2 regions of the Azotobacter bryophylli genome follow, and region 1 is predicted to be linked to the other one. Evidence: predicted binding sites of a transcription regulator. Region 1 holds the regulator's gene; the other holds the start of a gene.
What was found. The regulator LexA, encoded in region 1, represses DNA repair genes until DNA is damaged. The targets are predictions, from matches to a motif close to CTGTNTNNNNANACAG.

Region 1 (3,410 bases):
GTCGAGAAATCGCATAGGGCGGCTAGCTTAGCCGATCGAACCGGCGGCGCCCACTGGCTGGCGCTCCGTTTCCTTTGCTCCCTATCGTCCTCCGGCCATCAGGCCCGGGTCCGGCATGCGCCGGATCGGCGCCGCCTCCTTGTCGCGCGTCTTGAGACGGGCACTGGCCAGCATCTCGTCATGGACGGCGCTCTCCGCACGCAAGCCGGCGGCCAGGAAGGGCACCAGCAGGCGCAATAGCTGTTCGGTGGAGGTCTGCACGCCGAAATTTTCCTCGGCCATCAGGGTCAGCGCCTTGAGTCCGGACATGCTGAAAACGGCGGCGCCGAGCATGAAATGCGCCCGCCAGAATAGCTCGATGGGCGGAATGGCAGGAGCCGCCTGCTGCAGCAACAGCAGGTAGCGGCGGAACACCTTGCCGTACATGTCCTCGAGGTAACTGCGCAGATATCCGTGCCCCTGGCTGAAGGCCAGACCGACCAGCCGCATGAAGGTGGCAAGGTCGTTCCCGCTGCGCGGCTTCACCGCCAGCGCCCGATCCACCAGCATGTCCAGCAGTTCCTCGAGCCCGGGATGGTATTCCTGGCCGGCCTGGCGGCGATCCAGCTCCCGCTCCAGACTGAGACTGAAGGGGCCGAGAAAACGCGAGAAGACCGCCTGGATCAGCGCCTTCTTCGAGCCGAAGTGATAGTTGACCGCAGCCAGATTGACCCCGGCCCTGCTGGTGATCAGGCGCAGCGAGGTTTCGCTGAACCCCCGCTCCGCGAACAGCCTCTCCGCGGTATCCAGGATCCTTTCGACGGTTTCCGAATAGGTCATGTTTCCTCCGCCTGTCTGAGCATCGTTCCTGTTCAGGCACCGGTCCTTGGCCGCCCTCCATGCTCCCATCCTGGCTTACCGATGTGAAGACGCTATTGCTGCCGTACTCACTCCAAGCCAACGACGATACTGAAGACTTCCAGCTTGCTCGAGCTGTTCGCTGCAAGGGATGTTGACCGGCGAGTCCGCTACCGGTTGCCCAGGGGACAGCGAAGGAGCCGAACGGTTGCCAATCGGCAGGGGCTGTATATAATCCCAGTCATTGTATAAAAAACCAGGACCGCCCCATGTCCAAACTGACGCCCCGCCAAGTCGAAATCCTCGCTTTCATCAAGCGTTGCCTCGAAGACAATGGCTACCCTCCGACCCGGGCGGAAATCGCCAAGGCGCTCGGCTTCAAATCGCCCAATGCCGCCGAAGAACATCTGAAAGCGATGGCCCGCAAGGGCGCGATCGAAATGACGCCGGGCGCCTCACGCGGAATACGCATTCCCGGCGCCGAAGTCGACAGCGAGACGACCGATGGCCTGCCGATCGTCGGCCGGGTGGCTGCCGGCGCCCCCATCCTCGCACAACAGCACATCGAGGAAGCCTGCCGGATCGATCCCGGCTTCTTCCATCCTCGCGCCGATTACCTGCTGCGCGTGCACGGCACCAGCATGAAGGACGTGGGGATCAACGACGGCGACCTTCTGGCCGTGCACACCACCCGCGAAGCACGCAACGGGCAGATCGTGGTAGCCAGACTGAACGACGAAGTCACCGTCAAACGTTTCAAGCGCGAAGGCGACAAGGTCTGGCTGATCGCCGAGAACCCCGAATTCGCACCGATCGAAATCGATCTGAAAGAGCAGGAACTCATCATCGAAGGTTTGAGCGTCGGCGTGATTCGCCGCTAGGAGGCAATATGCAGTTCCAGCAGCCCGTGCAAGCGTCCCAGTCCCAACTATCCCTGTTCGAAGCCTTCATCGCTCAACCGAGAGCGGTGAGAGCGAAGGAGAAGACGGAGTCCTCTCGCATCCTGGAGCAGGATGCCTTCAGCGAACTGACCCTGCGCGGCGCCGCTGGAAATTGCCTGTTTCTGCTGGCCCCCGTCCTTCGCGAACTGAGCCAGGGGGATGCCGGCCGCTGGCTCACCCTGGTCGCGCCTCCCGCCAGCCTGACCCAGGGCTGGTTGCGCGATGCAGGCCTGAACCGCGAACGCATCCTACTGCTGCAACCCCGCCCCGGGCAGGACGTCACCGAACTGACCTGCGAGGCCCTGCGCCTGGGCCGCAGCCACACGGTGATCAGCTGGTTCAATCAGATGGATCAGGCGACTCGCCGGAAGCTGCTGCAGGCGGCCAGCCTGGGCAATGCCCAGAGCCTGAATATCCGTCTGGGGTGAGCGGCTCCGCCCCGAGAAGCGAGGGCTTGCCGGGCGCGGAAGAGAGAGGGGGCAAACGACGTGCATCGCATCGGATGCATGGACCGTGGAAGAAGGCTCGCCCGCGAGCAGCCCGATCGGTAGCCCCGGTCAGTGCAGGACCCGCGGCAGCTCTTCGTCGTCAAAATCGCCCGAGGCCAGGCGCCCGGCCATCTGCACGCCGACGTTGAGCATGGCCTTGGCAACCTCGATGTGGTAGCCCTGCAAAAATTCCTTGGCGCTTTCGGAAAAGTCGAGAATCACCAATTCCTCCTCGTCATCCGCGCGACGCAGTGCTATGCGACCATCGGGCAGTTCGACGATTTCCAGGAAGGAGGTAGGCATAAGGCTCGGCTCTTCAAAAAAAGACCGCCATTGTAACAGTCGAAACCGCTCGCCCCTATACCTCATGCCGGGGTGACCAAGCCGCCCGACAGAATCCCACTTCGCGCGAAGGATCGAGAAGCCTGCGCCGAGGCCCCTCCCCGGCTCGCTCCGAAGAATGGCCGGGCCGGCTCACCACTCGGTCAGAGACCCACGGAAGCGCAAGGCCATGTCTTTCAGATGCTGGCGCCACTCTTCCAGTTGCTCGGGCTTCAGGGCCCGCTCTTCCTCCTCGTCCAGGCTGACCGCCTCGATCAACGGCAGAGAGGGATCGACCTTGGCCTTGCTCGGCGCCTGCGGCGGCAGGAACAGACGGGCATGTTCGGCCAGCAGTTGCGCCAGCCAGGTTTCCGGTTGCTGGGCCAGTTCAACCAGCTCGGCCAACTCCGGACTCGGAGCCGCCTCCAGCACCGCGGAGCTGAGCAATTGTTCCACGCGCGGGGACCTGGCCTCGGGCAGACGGTAGAAACCGGCGATCTCATGGCAGAGCCCTAGCAGCGCCCCGTACAGATGGAAGAGCACGGCCTCGCGTTCCGCCTGGATGAGCGCCTGGGCGTTCATGCCCCCGCTCGCCTCGGCCTGACGCCAGGCCTTGAGGGCCAGGCCGGCGAAATGGATTTTCTGGTTGGTACGGGTATAGAGCTCATGAGCCATGACGGCACCCTCCGGATCAATGCGGCCACTATATACCCATGACGACGGGATCAGGGCCGACGGACAGCTGAAAGGCGAACCCGGCCCGAGAGCGGACGAGCCGCCTTCGGGACAGGTCTCGGGAATGGAAGCCGGCCGGGCAGTCGGA
Region 2 (3,410 bases), on a different contig from region 1:
GGATGCGGGTGAAGATGTGGGGCTGGCTACGGTGTATCGGGTGCTGACCCAGTTCGAGGCGGCGGGCCTGGTGGTGCGGCACAATTTCGACGGAGGCCATGCGGTATTCGAGCTGGCTGACAGCGGTCATCACGACCATATGGTCTGCGTGGATACCGGCGAGGTGATCGAATTCTTCGACCCCGAGATCGAGAAGCTGCAGCGGGAAATCGTCCGTAAGCACGGTTTCGATCTGGTCGATCACAACCTGGTACTCTACGTGCGCAAGACCTCCTGACCGGGCTTTCCGGTATGCGGGATGAAAAGCGGAGGCGACCCTGGGGTCGCCTTTTTCTCGGCCGGGATTCAGGCCGCCCGGGCCGTGCCGATCATCTGTCGGGCGTGGGCCAGGGATTCCTCGGTCAGGTCCACGCCGCCCAGCATGCGGGCGATCTCTTCCACTCGCTGTCCGCCATCCAGCAGGCTGACCGCGGTGCGTGTCTCGGCGCTGCCGCGTGCCTTGTGCACGAACAGGTGGTTGTGCCCCTGGGCCGCGACTTGGGGCAGGTGGGTGACGGTCAGGACCTGACCGCGTTGGCCGAGCTGGCGTAGTAGCTGGCCGACCACCTCGGCGGTCGGGCCGCCGATGCCGACGTCCACTTCGTCGAATACCAGGGTCGGTATGTGCGAGGTCTGGGCGGTGATGACCTGGATCGCCAGGCTGATGCGTGACAGCTCGCCACCCGAGGCTACCTTGGCCAGGGACTTCAGGGGCTGGCCGGGGTTGGCGCTGACTAGGAACTCGACCTGTTCGAGTCCCTGGGGGTGGAGTTCGTCCGATCCGTGCGGTCGCAGCTCGATGCTGAAGCGCCCGCCGGGCATGCCCAGGCGCTGCATTTCCTGCTCCACCGCCTGTCCTAGGTGCCGGGCCGAATCCTGGCGGAGTCGGCTGAGTTCCTGGGCCCTTTCCCCGTAATGGCGGGCATAGGCGGCCAGCTCCTCCTGCAGGCGCTCTATGGCCTCGTCATCCGCATTCAGCTCTTCCAGCTCGGTCAGCAGCCGTTGCTGCAGAGCGGGCAGCTCGCCCGGCTGGGTCCGATGCTTGCGCGCCAGCGTATAGATGGTGTCGAGGCGCTCCTCGATGCGCTGCTGGCGCTCCGGGTCGGCATCGAAATGGTCGATGAAGCGGTTCAGTTCGCCGACTGCCTCCTCTATCTGGATCTGTGCGCTGGCGAGCAGGTTGATCGCCTCGCCGAGAGCTGCTGGCTGGCTGTGCTGGCTGGTCAGTCGCTGCAGGCCGGTGGTCAGGACGGATAGCACGTTGCCTCCTTCGCTCTCGCTGCACTGATCGATCACCTGGCGACAGCTGCCGAGCAGGCTACCGGCGTTGGCCAGGGTCTTGTGTTCCTGTTCCAGTTGCTCCAGTTCGTTGTCGCCTAGGGCCAGATTCTCCAACTCCTCCAACTGGTAGCTGAGCAGTTGTTGGCGGGCGCGCTGCTCGTCGCTGGCGTTGGTCAGTCGCTCCAGCGTTTGCTGGGTCTGACGCCAGCGCTGGGCGGCGAGCTGCACCTGGCGGGCCAGCTCGCTGGCGCCGGCGTATTCGTCTAGCAATCGGCGGTGGGTGTCGGCTTTCAGCAGCGACTGGTGCTCGTGCTGGCTGTGGATGTCGATCAGTCGTTCGCCGAGGGACTTGAGATCGCCCAGCGGGCAGGGGGAGCCGTTGATATAGGCCCGCGAGCGTCCTTCCGCGGTGATCACCCGGCGCAGGATGCAGGGGCCGTCGCTTTCCAAATCGCGTTCGGCGAGCCAGTTGCGTGCCTCGGGGATCCGTTCCAGATCGAAGCTGGCGAGAATGTCGGCTTTGTCTGCGCCCGGACGCACCACGCCGCTGTCGGCGCGATCGCCCAGCGCCAGGCCCAGGGCGTCCAGCATGATCGACTTGCCGGCTCCGGTTTCGCCGGTGATCACCGTCATTCCCGCATCCAGTTCCAGATCCAGATGTTCGACGATGGCGTAGTTGTGTATGGACAGGTGCACCAGCATGGCGAGGCTCCCGAAAAAAAGCGTTGGCTGTGCATTTATACAGTAGCTGATTTTGCACTGGCAATCCGTCCAGGTGCGAAAGTCCATCGTGGTTGGCTTTTTTCCCTTGAAGCGCGGATTTGCATCCCCATATAGGCCGGCAGAAGCCCCGGGCCTTGTCTCGTGGCCACTTTTTGAAAGGAGAGATGCATGGCTGACGAACAGAACTTGGATACCCAGTCGACTGAGGCGAATCCTGCTGCCACCGAAGCTGCTGGCGAAAATCTGGCCGCCCGTGTGCAGACGCTGGAGGAGCAGTTGGCGGCTGCCCAGGATCAGGCCCTGCGCGCCGCGGCAGAACTGCAGAACGTGCGTCGACGTGCCGAGCAGGACGTGGAGAAGGCGCACAAGTTCGCTCTGGAGAAGTTCGCCCTGGATCTTCTCGGTGTGATGGACAGTCTGGAGCGAGGCCTGGAGCTGAGCGATCCGAACGACGAGTCGATCAAGCCGATGCGCGAAGGCATGGAGCTAACCCTGAAAATGCTCCACGACGTGTTCAAGCGCTACCACCTCGAGCAGCTCGATCCCCATGGCGCGCCCTTCAATCCCGAGCATCACCAGGCGATGGCGATGGAGGAGAGCGACACCGCCGAGCCGAACAGCGTGCTGAAGGTGTTCCAGAAGGGCTACCTGCTCAGCGGTCGCCTGTTGCGTCCGGCGATGGTCGTGGTCAGCAAGGCTCCGTCGAAAGACAAGCCTTGAAATCCGGTGGCTGGCTCCCCATCTAGTGTGTCAAGCGTTTATCTGGCTTCGTGCCGGTTCTAGACGGCGCGGATCAACAGGCCCCGGAAGCGACGGCGGCCTGCCAAATCAAAGTTTCGGAGAGTGAATATGGGCAAAATCATCGGTATCGACCTGGGCACGACCAACTCCTGCGTGGCCATCCTGGAAAACGGTAGCGTCAAGGTGATCGAGAATGCCGAAGGCGCGCGCACTACCCCGTCGATCATCGCCTACACCAACGACGGCGAGACCCTGGTCGGTCAGAGCGCCAAGCGCCAGGCGGTGACCAATCCGCACAACACCCTGTTCGCGGTGAAGCGCCTGATCGGCCGCCGCTTCGACGAGGGCGTGGTGCAGAAGGACATCCAGCTGGTGCCCTACAAGATCGTCAAGGCCGATAACGGCGACGCCTGGGTCGAGGTCAAGAATCAGAAGATGGCTCCGCCGCAGATCAGCGCCGAAGTGCTGAAGAAGATGAAGAAGACCGCCGAGGACTATCTCGGCGAGCCGGTCACCGAAGCGGTGATCACCGTGCCGGCTTACTTCAACGACAGCCAGCGCCAGGCCACCAAGGATGCCGGCCGCATCGCCGGTCTCGAGGTCAAGCGCATCATCAACGAGCCGAC

Region 2: recN (DNA repair protein RecN) is a predicted target of LexA. The motif match lies at 2,050-2,065, and genes of this name have one in related genera.

Annotation. Positions count from the first base shown of each region.
Region 1 is NZ_JBHRSJ010000031.1:157,778-161,187, reverse strand. Features, by position in the region: gene ACFOJE_RS15600 (L,D-transpeptidase family protein) at 1-15, opposite strand, end outside; gene ACFOJE_RS15595 (TetR/AcrR family transcriptional regulator) at 82-819, opposite strand; gene lexA (transcriptional repressor LexA) at 1,107-1,718, shown strand; gene sulA (SOS-induced cell division inhibitor SulA) at 1,727-2,206, shown strand; gene ACFOJE_RS15580 (hypothetical protein) at 2,336-2,569, opposite strand; gene ACFOJE_RS15575 (DUF6586 family protein) at 2,741-3,262, opposite strand.
Region 2 is NZ_JBHRSJ010000030.1:62,583-65,992, reverse strand. Features, by position in the region: gene fur (ferric iron uptake transcriptional regulator) at 1-277, shown strand, start outside; gene recN (DNA repair protein RecN) at 346-2,022, opposite strand; gene grpE (nucleotide exchange factor GrpE) at 2,212-2,763, shown strand; gene dnaK (molecular chaperone DnaK) at 2,893-3,410, shown strand, end outside.